4 regions of the Ningiella algicola genome follow, and region 3 is predicted to be linked to each of the others. Evidence: predicted binding sites of a transcription regulator. Region 3 holds the regulator's gene; each other region holds the start of a gene.
What was found. Region 3 encodes sigma-54, which starts transcription at its own class of promoters, with help from an activator protein. Its sites were predicted from a motif close to GTTGGCACGNNNNTNGNNT; they were not measured.
Positions count from the first base shown of each region.

Region 1: PN836_RS19180 (DUF2884 family protein) is a predicted target of sigma-54. The motif match lies at 1,949-1,967, and genes of this name have one in related genera.
Region 2: fliE (flagellar hook-basal body complex protein FliE) is a predicted target of sigma-54. The motif match lies at 1,979-1,997, and genes of this name have one in related genera.
Region 4: PN836_RS09800 (PEP-CTERM sorting domain-containing protein) is a predicted target of sigma-54. The motif match lies at 2,369-2,387, and genes of this name have one in related genera.

Region 1 covers NZ_CP171821.2:4,393,849-4,398,181, reverse strand. The annotation lists gene PN836_RS19195 (acyltransferase) at 1-162, shown strand, start outside; gene PN836_RS19190 (mechanosensitive ion channel family protein) at 164-1,468, shown strand; gene PN836_RS19185 (hypothetical protein) at 1,537-1,728, opposite strand; gene PN836_RS19180 (DUF2884 family protein) at 2,073-2,915, shown strand; gene PN836_RS19175 (NAD-dependent epimerase/dehydratase family protein) at 2,951-3,838, shown strand; gene PN836_RS19170 (sodium-dependent transporter) at 3,848-4,333, opposite strand, start outside.
Region 2 covers NZ_CP171821.2:1,343,182-1,347,514, reverse strand. The annotation lists gene PN836_RS06040 (sigma-54-dependent transcriptional regulator) at 1-398, shown strand, start outside; gene PN836_RS06035 (isocitrate lyase/PEP mutase family protein) at 854-1,681, shown strand; gene fliE (flagellar hook-basal body complex protein FliE) at 2,053-2,382, shown strand; gene fliF (flagellar basal-body MS-ring/collar protein FliF) at 2,395-4,095, shown strand; gene fliG (flagellar motor switch protein FliG) at 4,118-4,333, shown strand, end outside.
Region 3 covers NZ_CP171821.2:3,947,667-3,951,999, reverse strand. The annotation lists gene lptA (lipopolysaccharide transport periplasmic protein LptA) at 1-676, shown strand, start outside; gene lptC (LPS export ABC transporter periplasmic protein LptC) at 1-12, shown strand, start outside; gene lptB (LPS export ABC transporter ATP-binding protein) at 673-1,401, shown strand; gene PN836_RS17145 (RNA polymerase factor sigma-54) at 1,471-2,991, shown strand; gene hpf (ribosome hibernation promoting factor) at 3,015-3,302, shown strand; gene ptsN (PTS IIA-like nitrogen regulatory protein PtsN) at 3,315-3,758, shown strand; gene rapZ (RNase adapter RapZ) at 3,837-4,333, shown strand, end outside.
Region 4 covers NZ_CP171821.2:2,258,521-2,262,853, forward strand. The annotation lists gene fadB (fatty acid oxidation complex subunit alpha FadB) at 1-491, shown strand, start outside; gene fadA (acetyl-CoA C-acyltransferase FadA) at 511-1,674, shown strand; gene PN836_RS09795 (cold-shock protein) at 1,764-1,973, opposite strand; gene PN836_RS09800 (PEP-CTERM sorting domain-containing protein) at 2,497-3,132, shown strand; gene ilvN (acetolactate synthase small subunit) at 3,373-3,870, opposite strand; gene PN836_RS09810 (acetolactate synthase 3 large subunit) at 3,870-4,333, opposite strand, start outside.

The sequences.
Region 1 (4,333 bases), 450 kb from region 3:
GGGAGAATGACGAAAATTATTATTGATGTAACCACTCTGCCAGTGACCAATGAGTTGGTGGGAGATTATTTTAACGATGAGTCATTTAGACAGGGTTTTCAAACTTGGCTAAATCAACTATGGCAACGAAAAAACGACCGCATGCGCGCATGGATGAGTTGATATGACCAAGCTTCCCAACACCGAATTTGCCAAAGCTCAGTTGAGCGAAATGATATCCGAAGTTGCGAGTTTTTTAGGGCTAGAATCCCAAACCGGGGATTTGCTTCACCAATGGGTAGGTTTGTCGGTGCTTATTATTGCCGCGATTTTAGCTTGGTTAGTCGCCCTTTTCTTATTACGTTTTAAAGTCACTCGCTTAGTCAGATTCTCTAAAACAAATTGGGATGATAATCTGCAAGAGGCAGGAGTATTCAGACGGCTTGCGTTAGTGGTACCCGGCGTTGTGCTCTATTTCGGTAAAGACGTGCTGCTAGTGCCAGATAGCAAGATGTTTATTGCCGTTGGCAACCTTAGCGCTGTTTACATCATGATTGTTATCTACAGTGCGCTTCAGGGTGCATTAACCGCCACCGACCAAATCTACAAGACCACCCGATTTGCGAGAAAAGCACCCATAACCGGCTTTATTCAGGTTGCTAGACTCTTGTTTACCTTAGGGCTTATTTTCTTAATTGTCTCGTTAATTGTGGGTAAAAGCCCTATTTACTTACTGTCGGGGTTAACGGCTATTGCCGCGGTATTGCTGCTTGTATTCAAAGATACAATTTTGGGTTTTGTTGCTGGAATTCAAATCGCCGCCAACCGTATGTTCAACAATGGCGACTGGATACAAATGCCCCGATACGAGGTTGACGGCGAAATACTGGAAATAGGTTTAACGGTGGTAAAAGTGCAAAATTGGGATAAAACTATCTCGACTTTGCCCTCTTACAGCTTGATTACTGAGGCGGTGAAAAACTGGCGCGGCATGTCAGACTCAGGCGGTAGACGAATCAAACGAGCAATTCAAATCGATATGCGCAGTTTGCGCTTTGCTAGTCGCGACGACTTAGAAAAATGGGAAAAGCTTGCGATATTACAACCCTATCTTGCCTCCAAAAAAATAGATATAGAGCAGCACTGTAAAGACTTGGACGCTCGAAGACTAGATATCGTCAATAGCAGGAAACTCACCAATGTCGGGACCTTTCGAGCGTACATACAAGCCTACATTGCTCAGCATCCAGATATTCATAAAGGACTTACATGCATGGTTAGGCAATTACCCCCTTCAGAAAAAGGCTTACCCATCGAAGTGTATTGTTTTAGTCGAATTCAGGATTGGGTAAGATATGAAGGTGTACAGGCCGATTTATTTGACCATATTCTGTCGATAATGCCCTACTTTGGCTTAAAGACCTATCAGCGTATTACCAATGCTAATGGTGATGACCCAAATCAACGGTCTGGCATGGTAGGTCAATAAGCGCTGAATATCACCTTCGTTCGGGATAAAAACGTCCGTCGTCGCAATTCGCTTATCAGGAACTGTCGTTAGCTTAAGGCGTAAGCCATCAATAGCACAACTACTAACCCTGCAACACCCATAAAACCATACTCAATTCGCTCTTGCATGGCTTCTTTCCCTGACTTTGTTGAAATAACAGCCATTACGATACAGCTTAAACCAAGCACGAGTGCCACCAGCAAGACCCCAAATTTCAACAAGTCAAGAATTTCGTTCATCACGTTCCTATTTTCGCTATACGTCTAAAAATCGGGCGTATTATGCCCGAAAGTTTGCCTGAGCACTATGCTACTTCAGTCTTTTTTGCATCAATGTAAGTTACTGCTGCTGCGATAAGCAATATGGTCAAAACCGCTAACCATCGCATGTTTGCGCCTGCTTTTAGCTATTTAAACATTAAACCTTCTGTTTAACTCATTGATTTTATTGCGTTAAAATGATGGCTCACAAATTGCTAAATCACTTTTAGCGAACATATATACACGCAATCAGGTAAAAGGTACTAGATGTTTGCATCTAAGTATCCGTATGATAACTTGCAAGCTTAATATAAGGACCAAACATGACTAACAGGCATATGTCTTTCAGGCACTCTCGTATTTTAGCGCTTGGCGCTGTGGCATTAAGTGCAATGCTATTTCATTCAAATGCAAGTGCATATAATTTCAACAACGAGACTTGTAATGTTCAGCTTGACGGCGATATTTTATTGACCAATACCATGCTGACTATCACGACCACAGATAATGACCAAATCGAGCTAAGCGAATCGGGAAACGCTGTCATAAATGGTCAATCGATTGACCTAACCCGTGCACAACGACAAGACGTAATAGCCTATGTGGATGGCTTCGAAGCGACTGTACCGAAAGCAATGGCTTTAGCTGCCAAAGCGATCGAACTCACCAATGAAGCACTCACAGAAGTCTTTACAGGGCTACTTGGTGAAGGTAGTGAGCTTCCAAAACTTCTGAACAAACGTCTAAATGAACTTCAGCAAAAACTGGAATCAACGGTTTATCCAAGTCCCGGTACCTTAGTATTCGATAGCCGAACATTTGGAAGTAATATCTATAACGACAAACAAGAAACTCAGACTGAATTTGAGCGAGATCTAGATCAAGCGATAGAGGAAATAACCAGCAGCGCAATGGCTGAAATGCTGGTACTTATTGGCAAGAGCATGCTCAGTGGAGACGGCGCCATGCAGGACTTTGAAACGCGCATGCAAACCATGGGCGATAACATTGATGCAGCAGTTAGCACCCAATCTGAAGCACTTGAGCAAGACGCAACTGCCCTATGCGAGGACTTAATCGCCATCGACGAAACGGAAGACAAACTACAAAGCATTACTGAACTAAAGGACTTAAATCTTTTAAATGTATCTGCAAATCGAGCATAGACGAACTCAGTATCATTTTGGACGGCCCTGAGAGCATGGCAAGTCAAGCAAGGACAAATCGAAAAGTGAGCATTATCGGTTTGGGATGGTTGGGCTTGCCGCTCGCTGAGCACTATTTGTTAAGTGGCTATCGTGTTTTAGGCACAACGCGAAGCCGCGATAAATGTGCTACCTTACAAAAAAGAGGGCTTGAAGCTTATCAGTTTGATATATATAACGCACATCTAAAACAACAGTTACCCCGTTCATTTTTTGAGCAAAGCACTTTGGTTATCAACATTGCCATTGGCAGGCGAGATATTGATGCTGAGCAGTACATCAAACGCATAACAAATCTTATTGATTTGGCCTTTGAACGTAACGCTGAGCAACTTATTTTTGTCAGCACCACATCCGTATTTTCGCAAACATCACACATTTATCCGATTCAACTCGATGAAGATAGCCCCACTGACCCTGCTTCAAACTCTGGCAAAGCGCATGCAAGCATAGAAAGGTATTTACTCCATAGGTACGCAGATAAAAGCGCGATATTACGCCTGGCTGGTCTTATTGGGCCCTCAAGCGCAGGGGGAGCAAGCTTTCGCCATCCCATATACGTTTTATCACAACGCGAGCAGATAAATGGCGGGAATGAGGCAGTTAATCTGGTTCATCAAGCCGACGCGCTCAGTTTTATCAAAGCCATTATCAACCAACAGGCAACTGGAAGAGTGTTTCATGCATGTGCAACTGAGCATCCGTCTCGAATCGACTGTTACACGCATGCTGCCGACGTACTGAAGTTGCCACGCCCTAAGTTCACTGACAAATCAGGAACACTGTGTGGCAAAGTAATTGACGGACAAAAAAGTTTAAATTCACTGTCGCTGAGCCTGGCTTACCCAAGCCCATACGACATGCTGCGCTCTCCTTTCGACTAGCAGCTCATGCTAGCCGCCGATTAGCGCCACGCCAAAGTATTTAAGCGCAACGGTATTTGCAAAAATGAGCAATAAAAATAAAGGAATAAAAGTGCCTAAGGAAAAGCTGACGTAACGCTCAAGGATACTGCCCTTAAATGAAGGGGCACCTTGCTCAATTTCTTCATTAAACTTTGATTTCTTCCAACGATAAATCACAAACAAGCAAATCAGCAGACCGTTTAAGGGTAAAATCGTGTCGTAGAAGACATCGTACACCACATCGAAAAAGGACTTGTTTGTACCGGCATAGGATACAAACTCACTGAAGAAGCCCACGAAGCCAAAAGACAGTGCGCAAAATACTGAAAAGACCACCAGTAGTGCACCGCAAATCATTAATGAGCTTTTACGACTAACGCCTTTTTCATCCATGAGTGCTGCCACCGGCACTTCAAAAATAGATACCAGAGAAGTGATAGCTGCAAAAAACACAAGCAAGAAAAAGATACTTGC
Region 2 (4,333 bases), 2.1 Mb from region 3:
AAAACATTGAGATTGGTGAATTAACCGCTGCTGCCCAACACAAACTCTTAAACCACACTTGGCCTGGAAACGTGCGCGAGCTTGAAAATGTGGTTCAGCGGGCTTTGATATTGGCTGAAGAGGGGCAAATTGATGCTTCCGATTTATTGATTGAGCCAGCCAGCCCAATGATGGAATCTAGCGCACCGCAATTTTTTGCTCAAGTTGATGCACAAGAGTCCGATAACAAATTATTGGGGTCGGAACTTAAATTCCAGGAACATCAAATCATCTTGGATGCGCTGCAAGCCTACAATGGTAAGCGCAAAGATGTTGCTGAGAAGTTAGGCATCAGCCCCAGAACCCTTCGTTATAAGCTCGCGAAAATGCGCGAGTCGGGAATTGAAGTCCCTAATTAACACTTCAAAGCGCTAAAAGTTTGTAAGCAATGATATGGATGTCTCCCTATTGCCGCCTCCCCCAAGAGGCGGCTTTTTTTGCTTTATGAGGGTTGGCTCTTCGAAATGGGGTTTCCGCAGGGGGCTGGTTATTAATAGTCGCTGGCCCGTCCGTGGGCGCTTGGCATTGCACGTCCGTGTGCAATGACACTATTAATAACCAGCCCCCTGCGGAAACCCCATCTCGAAGAGCCAAAACAAGCGCCGGGCTGTTGGTTTGAGTCCGTCTTTGGGCGCTTAGCATTGCACGTCCGTGTGCAATGACACTATTAATAACCAGCTCTCTGCGGAAATCCCATCTCGAAGAGCCAAAACAAGCGCCGGCGTTTTGTATTTAACTTTACTATCAGTTCCGAAAAACACGTGTTTAAACGAGATCTTCTTATACACTAGTTACTCACTTAGGAGATAGTTAGATGACAACACAATTTACCAAGTTTCAAAGCCTACATAACAAACAAGAGCCACTGCTACTTAACAACATATGGGATGCCGCTAGCGCTGCCATAGTGCAAGCAAATGGCGCGAAAGCGCTTGCAACAAGCAGTGCGTCTTTAGCTTGGTCATTGGGTTACGCCGACGGTGCAGCCTTGCCAACATCACAATTAATTGATGCCATTGAACGTATACAGCGAGTTGCGACAATTCCGCTAACCGTAGATATTGAAAACGGCTATTCCGACTTGCCGGATGAAGTTGCCGATTTATGTGAGCGTTTGTGCGCTTTGGGTGTGGTAGGCATTAATATAGAAGATGGAATGGATGCGCCCGAATTGCTAGCACAAAAGATCATGGCAATGCGTGAGCGCGTGGGAGCGCAATTTTATATCAACGCACGAACCGATGTCTATCTGCGTCAGCTAGTCGATGATGCTGAGTGTTTTGATCAAACCCTTGTTCGAATGAAACGCTACATAAAGGCGGGGGCGAGTGGCATTTTTATCCCGGGTTTAAGCGATATCACTGCTGCAAAGCAATTTTCCGATGCTGTAGAAGTGCCAATAAACCTAATGGTAGAAAGTATTTCTTCCGCTTATTTTGATCACGCAAATAGTGGTGCGTCTCGCTATAGCGCTGGGCCGAATCCTTTTCTTGCGGCGTACACTGTATTGCAATCTCAAACGCCAGAGCAAGCTGAAAACAAGCGATTGAACTTTGAAAATATGAATCGCTTATTCAAAGATGGAACCTATAGCATTTTGCCTAAAGAGAATGTTCAAGGGAGGAGCCCCACCTTCAAATAGCATCATTGCACACGGACGTGCAATGCTGAGCGCCCAAGGACGGGCCAGCGGCTATTTGAAGGTGGGGCTCCTCCCTTGAACATTCTCTTTAGGCAACCCTTGCCCAACAATTGCGAACGCCCCACAATGCTGAGCGCCCAAGGACGGGCCAGCAGCTATTTGAAGGTGGGTCTCCTCCCTTGAACATCCTCTTTAGGCAACCCTTGCCCAACTACCGAATTAGCCGAATACCCAAATGACGAGGCAAGTGCAAACCCTTGCCGTTCATTTTGACCATAAATTGCCGCTTTCTCTCAAAATGGCATTTCGATTGCATATGCCCTCGTATCGATTGCAGTTTTAGCAAAAAAATGACGCTTAAGGTAGTTCAAATGGATGTAAAAGCAAACTCACTTTATCAAGAAATGCAGGCCATGGCAGCGCAGGCTAGTGCGGTGCCAAATGCGCCAATGCAGCGTCTTGAAGTTAATCCATCGGGTTCTGAATTCTCAGATATGTTGAGCCAAGCAATTAACAACGTCAATGGCATGCAAAAAGAGTCGCGCACCATGCAGCAACGATTTGAGATGGGTGACCCCGATTTAAGCCTCGTTGACGTAATGGTGGCAAAAGAGAAGTCAGGTATTGCTTTTGAAGCGACTGTTCAGGTCAGAAATAAGCTGCTTGAAGCGTATAAAACCATTATGAACATGCCGGTATAGAGGTAGTAAGACGTGGCTGAATCAACAAGTACCGAACTGGCAATTTCTGACGACATAAGTGAACGTGAAGTTGCTGATGCTCGCAAAAACCCCATTGTCGAGAGTTTAAGTAACGCAGAAACTATCCGTCAAATGACGATGATTGTGACCTTGGTCATTTGTGTTGCTATCGCAATATTCATTTTTTTATGGTCAAAAGAGCCAACCTATCGACCCCTGGCACAAATGCCAGCGCAAGAGATGATAGAAACCCTTGACTATCTTGATCAGCAGCAAGTGCAATACAAAATTGAAGGTACAACCATTTATGTGGTCGACAGCCAGTTTAAAGATGTGCGCTTAGGTATGGTGCGAGAAGGCATTTCCACACAAGAGTCTGGTGGTGCCGATATCATTATGCAAGACATGGGGTTTGGTGTTAGTCAACGCGTTGAGCTAGAACGTCTAAAACACGCACGCGAACAGATGATTGCGCGCACCATCGAAGACATTAATGCCGTAAGCAAAGCGCGAGTGTTATTGGCGCTTCCAAAAGAAAACGTATTTGCCCGTAAAGAAAAGCAAGCCAGCGCGACAGTGGTGGTAACCGCGCTTCGTGGTTCAGTGTTATCGGGTGAAGAAGTTGACTCGATTGTGGATATTGTTGCATCTGCAGTGCAAGGCATGGAGCCTAGCCGCGTGACGGTAACTGACAGCAACGGGCGACTGCTTAATTCTGGCTCACAAGATTCGATGAGTTCACGTGCCCGCAAAGAATACGAGCTTGAGAAAAAGCGCGAAGAAGAGTACTTACAGAAAATTGATTCTATTTTGATTCCTGTGCTTGGCCTGGGTAACTATACTGCTCAGGCAGATGTCAGCATGGATTTTACTGCCGTTGAACAAACTCAACGTCGCTACAACCCAGATTTACCCGCTGTGCGCAGTGAAATGATTTCTGAACAAAATACAGTGGGCGCAATTATTGCTGGTATTCCAGGCGCGCTCACCAATCAGCCACCGCTTGATTCCAATATTCCAGAAGACGCTATGGGCGGCAATGGTGGTGACCAGACCGTTCCTGGTAACCGAACAAAAGAAGAAACACGCAACTACGAATTAGATACCACCATTAGCCACACTAAACAGCAAACGGGCGTAATCAGACGGTTAAGCGTATCTGTTGCCGTTGATCATATTGCTTCTACCGGAGCCGACGGACAGACAGTATCAACGCCAATGTCTCAGCAAGAGTTGTTAAACATTCGACGTTTGCTGCAAGGTGGCATTGGGTTTGACGTCACTCGCGGTGATTCACTTGAAGTGGTCAGTATCCCATTTAATCGCATTGATATGGGTGAGGTAAAAGAGGAAGCATTTTGGCAAGAAGACTTCTTCATGCCCATCTTAAAGCTCGTTATGGGCGCGATTGTTATCATTGTGCTAATAATGGCCGTTGTCAGACCGATGCTTAAGCGCCTCATCTTCCCAGAAGCGGATATGAGCGCAGTAGTGAGTGACGACGATATCGAACTTGACCTTGGTGACGAAACTATGGACATGTTGAGCGATGAATTTGATGAAGCCAAAGTAGGTTTTGCAGCAGACGGTTCGCTCACGCTACCGAACTTAAACAAAGATGAAGATGTGCTTAAGGTCGTGCGTGCCCTAGTTGCCAATGAACCCGAATTATCCGCGCAGGTCGTACGCGGCTGGTTATTAGAAGACGAATAGAAACACCGAATTAGAGAGAATCATGGCAGAAAATACAGCACTACAAACACAAGAAGAAGCGCCAAGCTATGATATTGGCAAGCTTGATGGCATTGAAAAAGCGTCTATCTTGTTATTGAGTTTGTCTGAAGACGACGCCGCGCAGATATTAAAGTTTATGCAGCCCAAGCAGGTTCAAGCTCTTGGCGCCGCGATGGCCGCGATGGATGATATGACGCAGTCAAAAATCAATGCAGTG
Region 3 (4,333 bases):
CCGCGCCAATAGCTTTTTTCTAGCATGCTTTGCAGGTATCACTTGTCTGATGGGCGTTACCGCTGCAGCTTACGCGCAAACGGAAGAGTCTAACGCACAACCTCAAGTGCAGTCTCAAGAGCAAGTAGAAGAGTTATCAACAATCAGTACTGACTTCTCACTACCCGTTACTGTTGACTCAAGAGACCAAAGTATTGATGGTAAAAATAAGACGTCAATATTTATCGAAAATGTTGTGATTCGCCAGGGTAGTTTAGAACTTACCGCCGACAAAGTTGAAGTTGACGCATCACAAGGTAGTGGTCAGGAAATCATTATTGCAAGTGGCAAGCCAGCAAGCTATCGACAAAGAAAAGACGATGGTAGCTGGGTTAATGCAAGCGCTAATGAGATCATTTACAAAGTAGCTGCAAAAAGCCTTTCTCTGGATGGCGACGCGCTGATAATGCAAAATGAGGTTAGCGTGACCGGCGACTTAATCGTATTTGATATGACTAAAGAACAAATTCTGGCGTCAAGTGACGAAAATAGCCAAGAGGCCGTGAGAACAGTCATTAGCCCAGGTGCCTTTTCAACTGAAGAACTTGAGTCTAACGAAGACAGCACAGCTGACGACGATAAAAAGAAAAATGGCGATAAAGAAAAGAAAACCAATGAAGATGAGAATCCCCTGTGAGTAGCACCTTAAGCGCGCAACACTTGGCAAAATCATATAAGTCTCGGCAGGTTGTACGCGATGTCAGTATACAAGTGTCAACTGGTCAAATTGTGGGTCTGTTAGGACCAAACGGTGCGGGCAAAACGACCACCTTTTATATGATCGTTGGGCTTGTTCCGCTGGACGCTGGCTTGATTCAAATTGACCAACTCGATATTACCTTACTGCCAATGCATGAGCGTGCTCGTCACGGCATAGGTTATCTCCCTCAGGAAGCATCGATTTTCAGAAAACTCACCGTGTATGAAAATCTTATGGCCATATTGCAAACACGAAAAGAGTTGAACAAAGGCCAACAGGAGCAGCATGCAGATGAACTGCTAGATGACTTCAGTATCAATCACATAAGAAATAATTTGGGCATGAGTTTATCTGGTGGAGAGCGTCGCAGAGTCGAGATAGCGCGGGCTCTAGCGGCAAACCCCAAATTTATATTGCTTGATGAACCTTTTGCAGGTGTTGACCCAATCTCTGTTAATGATATAAAGAAGATCATATATCAGCTTAAAGAGCGTGGTATTGGCGTCTTAATCACAGACCACAACGTGAAAGAAACCTTAGACGTTTGCGAGTTAGCTTATATCGTCAGTCACGGCGAATTAATCGCATCGGGCAAGCCTGATGAGATACTAGCGAACCAAACCGTAAGAGACGTATATTTAGGCGAACAGTTTGCTCTTTAACTCGGTGCTAGACGTATACGTGAATGTGTATACGCTTGTACGTTAGTGCGAATTAACGAAAGGAAGTAGATGAAACCCTCGTTACAACTAAAGTTTAGTCAGCAGCTCACCATGACGCCGCAGCTTCAGCAGGCGATAAAACTCTTGCAGCTATCTACTTTAGATTTACAACAGGAAATCCAAGAGGCTTTAGAATCAAACCCCCTTCTTGAGATGACTGAGCAAGAGTTCTCAGATGGTGATGATTCACGAGGCGACGAATCCAAAAAAGAAAAGGCGTCAGAGTCAAATTCAGAACAAGACGCAAACTCTGCCTCTAGCGCCGAAACAGAAGTACTCTCTGGCAGTGACAATATGGATAGCCACGACGCGCTTGAAAAAGGTGATCTGCCGGATGACCTACCCCTTGATAGCTCTTGGGAGGAATATTTGGGCTCAAGCTCTGCGCCCATTAAAATGGTGGGCACTAATCCTGATGATGATTATGTGTTTCAAGGGGAAACGTCGGATAGCATTCAAGATCACCTCATGTGGCAAGTGGAACTCACGCACTTTTCAGAAATCGACCGCTCTATTGCCATCGCAATTATTGACTCGATTGATGAGTCGGGATATCTGACCACCAGCAGTGAAGATATTTTAGAAAGCATTGACAACGAAGAAGTTGAGCTTGACGAAGTCGAATGTGTACTCAAACGTGTGCAAATGTTTGATCCCCTAGGCGCAGGAGCTCGCTCTGTGCAAGAGTGTCTCAGCGTCCAGCTAGCGCAATTCGATAAAGACACGCCTTGGTTAGACGAAGCGAAAGCGATTATCAATGAATACTCCGATTTGCTAGCGAGTAAAGACTATCGCACGCTAATGCGAAAAACGAAGCTCAAAGAGGACGACCTTCGAGAGGTGATGCGCTTACTAAAAACGCTCAATCCTCGCCCAGGCAGTGCAATCTCCGCGAAGGAGCCTGAATATGTCATTCCTGACGTGAATGTATACAAAAAGAACGGTGTTTGGACGGTCGAATTAAATAACGATGCATTGCCTGCACTTTCAGTAAACGAAACCTATGCGAGCTTAGGAAAAACAACAAAAAACCCGAACGATTCTCAGTTTATTAAGTCACATTTACAAGAAGCAAAATGGTTTATCAAAAGCTTAGAGAGCCGCAACGAGACTTTACTCAAAGTCTCTCATTGTATTGTGTCACGGCAGCGAGAGTTTTTTGAAAAAGGCCCTGAGAAAATGGTGCCTATGGTGCTTAATGACGTAGCCGAAATGGTGGATATGCATGAATCAACTATTTCCCGCGTAACCACGCAAAAATATATGCATACGCCTCGCGGTATATTTGAATTAAAGTATTTCTTTTCTTCACATGTGGCAACCGAATCAGGCGAAAATTGTTCTTCTACTGCAATTAGAGCCTTAATTAAGAAGCTGGTTGCGGTAGAGCCAACAAGCAAGCCATTAAGTGATAGTAAAATTGCACAAATGCTCGCTGAACAAGGCATTCAGGTTGCTCGGCGAACCATTGCAAAATATCGGGAATCGTTAAACATTCCCCCATCCAACCAAAGAAAGAGTCTTATATAGACAGCAAAAAGAGGACCTAGCATATGCAAATTAATCTTACCGGTCATCACGTGGAAATTACCGATTCATTGCGAACTTACGTGGATACAAAATTTGAAAAGCTAGAGCGACACTTCGATCATATCAACAACGTGCACGTTATTTTGAATGTTGAAAAACTGAATCAAAAAGCAGAAGCCACTGTGCATCTCAATGGCGGAGAGGTATTCGCAAATTCTGAACACACCGATATGTACGCGGCCATCGATTCTCTTATTGATAAGCTTGACCGGCAAGTAATTAAGCACAAAGAGAAATTAAGACGACATTGAGCCTTCCTACCTATGATAATCAGCGACATTATCTCACTCGACCGAACACAGTGTTCGGTCGACTGTCATAGCAAAAAACGTATCTTTGAAGTCATCAGTGAAATTGCTGTCAAACAGAATCCCAGATTAAACCAAAGTGAAGTATTGAGCAGTTTGCTTAGCAGGGAAAAAATGGGGAGCACTGGCATCGGCAACGGCATTGCTATTCCGCATGGTCGCATCGATGGCATCAACCAGATTATGGCGATTATTGTCACCAGCGACGAACCCATAGAGTTTGACGCAATTGACAACAAACCTGTTGATATTTTCTTCGCGATATTGGTACCAAGCGAAGAAGCCGATACACACCTTAAAGCCCTATCAGGCATTGCCAGAAAACTCAGCGACAAAGATATCGTCAAAGCCATCAGAAAGGCAGAGGATAAAAAAGAAATCGTCAGTGCGCTTGCCTAGTTCACGTTGGGTCATTAAGCTTAAAGCTTTCTAAACTCTGTTTCATACGCTGTTTGTGCGTGCCCATAGGAGTAAGTTGTGAAGCTTTTAATTATTAGCGGTCGTTCCGGCTCGGGCAAATCCATTGCGCTTCGTGCACTGGAAGACTTAAGCTACTACTGTGTTGACAATATTCCCGTAAATCTGCTGCCTACCTTAACTCATGCCCTAGCTGACGAACACGAATTGGTTGCTGTGAGCATAGACGTGAGGAACATGCCAAAAGCAGAGCAGGAAATATCCGAGATTTTGGCATATCTGCCCGAATTTTGGGATATTACGATCATATTTTTAGACGCAAGTGATGACGTATTAATAAAACGATACAGCGAAACGCGCAGGCTACACCCTTTATTTAAATTGTCTAATTCGCTTACCGATGCTATCAACGCCGAACGCGAAATACTGATCCCCGTGGCAGAAAAAGCTGACTTAACCATCAATACCGATCAACTCTCTGTACATGATTTAGCAGAATTGATTCGAGAACGTGTTCTGGGCAAAAAAAGCACTGATTTAGTTATCTTGTTTGAGTC
Region 4 (4,333 bases), 1.7 Mb from region 3:
CAGGCGTAATGTCTGCCGGTATACCTGAGCGCATGCAAAAAATTGATAACGATCCAGTTACCTTATTGTACAGCAATGAAAGACTTGGCCAGAAAAATGGCAAAGGTTTTTATGATTATGGCAAAGACAAGCGCGGGCGCCCTACTAAATCAGCGGCCGATGCCGCTTACGATTTGTTTAAGCCCCATGTTGCCCCAAGCAAAGAGTTTGATAAAGACGAAGTGATTGCACGCTTGATGATCCCGATGGCAAATGAGGCTATTCGCTGCTTAGAAGAAGGGATCGTAGGAAGTGCCGCAGAAGCCGATATGGCCTTGCTCTATGGTTTAGGCTTCCCTCCCTTTAGAGGCGGCATTTTCCGTTACATTGAGACCATGGGCCTGGATAGGTTTGTAGAGCTTGCCGACAAATACGCTGAACTTGGTCCAATCTATCAAATAACGGATGGTGTGCGCGATATGGCAGCATCTGGCAAATCATACTTCGCTTAAAGGCAACAGGAGAAAGAATATGAAAGATGTAGTAGTAGTCGATTGTATCCGCAGCCCAATGGGTCGCTCGAAAGGCGGAGTATTTAGAAACGTGCGTGCAGAAACCTTATCTGCACACTTGATGACACAGTTACTTGAGCGAAATCCCAATTTAGATCCCGGAGAAATTGAAGACATCATTTGGGGATGCGTGCAACAAACCAAAGAGCAAGGCTTCAATGTTGCCCGAAATGCACAACTTCTTACTGAGATCCCTAGAAGTACCGGTGCAGTTACTGTAAACCGCTTATGCGGTTCTTCTATGCAAGCATTGCATGACGCAGTTTCCGGCATAATGACGGGACGCGGTGATGTTTATATGATAGGCGGCGTAGAACATATGGGACATGTTCCAATGAACTACAATATCGATTTTCACCCCGGACTTGCAAAACATACTGCAAAAGCGTCTGGCAGCATGGGGATGACAGCCGAATTGCTTGGACGACAAAATGGGATCACCCGTGAAATGCAGGACGCATTCGCGGCTCGCTCTCATCAAAAAGCCGCAGCCGCCATGAATAATGGTGGTTGGGATAATGAAATCGTTGGCGTAGAGGGGCATGACGCAGACGGAGTGCTGGTGAAGGTGCAACATGACGAAGTTATCAGACCCGAAACAACCGTTGAAACACTAAGCGGTCTACGCCCTGTGTTTGACCCTGTCAATGGTTCTGTAACAGCGGGGACTTCTTCTGCCATCTCAGACGGTGCTTCGGCGATGCTTATTATGTCAGCTGATAGAGCAAATGCCTTAGGGTTAAAAGCGCGGGCAAAGATTCGCTCAATGGCAGTAGCTGGATGCGATGCAGCAATCATGGGCTTTGGTCCAGTTCCTGCGACTAAAAAAGCGCTTCAACGAGCTGGATTATCGATGGACGATATTGAGCTTGCCGAGTTTAACGAAGCTTTTGCGGCTCAGGCATTGTCGTGTATCAAGCAGTTAGGGTGGCTTGAGACCTATGAAGAAAAAGTGAATTTGAAAGGCGGTGCAATTGCGCTAGGTCATCCATTAGGCTGCTCAGGTGCACGAATCTCAACGACGCTGATAAATAACATGGAAGAGCAAGATGTTGGGATAGGCCTTGCCACTATGTGTATCGGCTTAGGTCAAGGTATTGCAACAATTTTTGAACGCGTTTAACTACCCAGTGGCCGAAATGAAAATGGCGCGATTTACGCGCCATTTATTCAATACTTTTTAAGCAAAGTATTAAGTGGACAGATTGCTAGCTATACCGTTTCTACGTTGGCTGCTTGCAAACCTTTTTGACCTTCTTCAACCTCGAAAGTAACGCGTTGGCCTTCTGGCAGTGTTTTGTAACCTTCCGCAACAATTGCGCGGAAATGGACAAAAACATCTTTTCCACCGTTATCTTGTGTTAAAAACCCATAACCCTTTTCAGGGTTAAACCACTTAACTGTGCCTGTAACCTTAGACATGTAAACCTCAAACTTAATATCAATACAGCGCAAAATTGATGCGCAATCAGCATTAAAGATAAGAAGCTTATTGAAATTAACCGCCAACCTTAAGCTAGCGTATATACTTTTCAGTATCCGATAAGGTCATTAAAATTCTTATCAATAACACCATAAGTTTAGCAGAAGCTCAGAAAACACAAGTGAATCGAGCATATATTTAACAAATAATTCACGCTATTTGGACTTAATCGTTTTAGTTATATTGCCAAGCACAAAGCGCTCGAGATACATCAACATGGGCGCATGATTGTATCCATAGCAAAATCATGCGCCTATGTTGCGTGGAAGTGTCCGCAATCTTTACAATAAGCAATATTTAGTTTTAAAAAACTCGTAAAAACATGGTGTTACAAAATGGTATGAATATTGATTAAAATTGCTCATCAGCACCATATTAATAATCGTGGATTGACTATTAGGTGCTACATGCAGAAATAGTATTTTACTGCGCTTACTCACTCATTTTGGAAAGGACAGTTTTATGAAAAAAGCACTTATCTTAATCACTTGTTTATTCGCTACGTCTGCGAATGCTGCTTTAGTATCATTTACAGACCGGAGCGCATTTGATGCTGCGGCTGGCGCGACTAGCATAGAGGACTTTGATTCATTCACCATCGATACACAATTCCATACAGGTACTCTCGATGTGGGCGACTTTAGCCTTTCAATGACATCAACTCCGAGCACCAATTTTAACATTATCGATGTTCCGCCATTAGCAAATGCAGAGTCCGATGTAAACGGTTCAGCAAATATGCGCGTGTTTACAAATGGCAACTTAGGGGTCGATTTAATGTTCATGTTCGATACCGCCATTTCGTCCTTTGGCGCAGACTTTAGAAGCCTGAATGATGAGATAGCAAGAACTGAGATTGTAGTAGGTGGCGAAGTGCTTACTCTGCCAATTGCGTCTGGTTCTGGTCAGGCCTCTTTTTATGGGTTTACGTCTGACACGGCTTTCACTTCGGTAATCTTTCGTGGAATCGTCAATGACGTATATGGCATTGACAACGTTACATACGGTTCTGCTACTGCGGTATCAGCTCCTTCAACCCTTGCTATGATGTTGCTTGGCGTTGCTGGCTTCGTTGTTGCGCGCAGAAAGCAGGCATAGTTCATACCTCGCAAATATGACTCGGTAGCTTATTCATAAGTTACCGAGACTTTGTGCCCTAGACCCAAAAGATAAACGTCATATTTGAATAAAAAGGGCATAAGATGGACGGGCGACAGTATAGAAATCATTCTTTCCTACAAAGACAATATCCCCACGTTCTCATCGCTCCAACCAGTCTTATAGAATTATATGTAGCAGTGGTTTTTCAATGGATTATACCAGTTTACTCGTGTTGTCCTAAGGACGAAGCGCTCTATCACCTCGAGAAAGACCGCAAACACCCGTTCTGGCTGATTCAGCTATGTCGGCACACTGCTTCATTACATCGCTAAAGGCCGTTAGCTTGTCGCTGGTGCCGGTAATTTCTATGGTGTAGTGCTGAGACGTAACGTCTAGAATACGTGCACGAAATATATCAACGTTTCGCTTCACCTCAGCTCGAGCGCCCTCAGTGCGTGTGGAAACCTTTATTAGCATAAGCTCGCGTTCAACATGTCCCGCCTCAGTTAAATCGACAACACGCAATACATCGATAAGCTTATTCACTTGCTTAGTAATTTGCTCTATAACCTTGTTATCGGCTTGAGTAATGATTGTTAAGCGAGACAAGCTCTCGTCACTTGTGGGCGCTACGCATAAGGAATCGACATTGTACCCACGCTGTGAAAATACACCCATAATGCGCGATAGTGAACCCGGCGCATTTTCCATCAATACTGAAATAATTCGTCGCATTAAGTTCGCTCCGTCTTACTTAATCTCATATCGTCCATCGCTCCATACTTAATTTGCATTGGATAAACATGTTCATTTTGATCCACTGCAATATCCATAAATACCAAACGATTTTTTTCAGCAAAGCATCGTGCCATTGCATCGTCCAATTCATCAAGCTTGTCGACTTTAATACCCACATGACCATAAGCCTCGGCAAGTTTCACAAAATCTGGCATCGAATCCATATAAGAATGGGAGTGACGCCCCTTATAATTCATGTCTTGCCATTGTCTTACCATTCCCAACGCCCGGTTATTCAATGAGATGATTTTTATGGGAAGATCATATTGTAAACACGTAGAAAGCTCCTGAATATTCATCTGAATACTGCCATCACCGGTTACCACAACAGAACAAGCATCAGGATGTGCAAACTGCACGCCCATGGCAGCAGGCAAACCAAAGCCCATAGTGCCAAGGC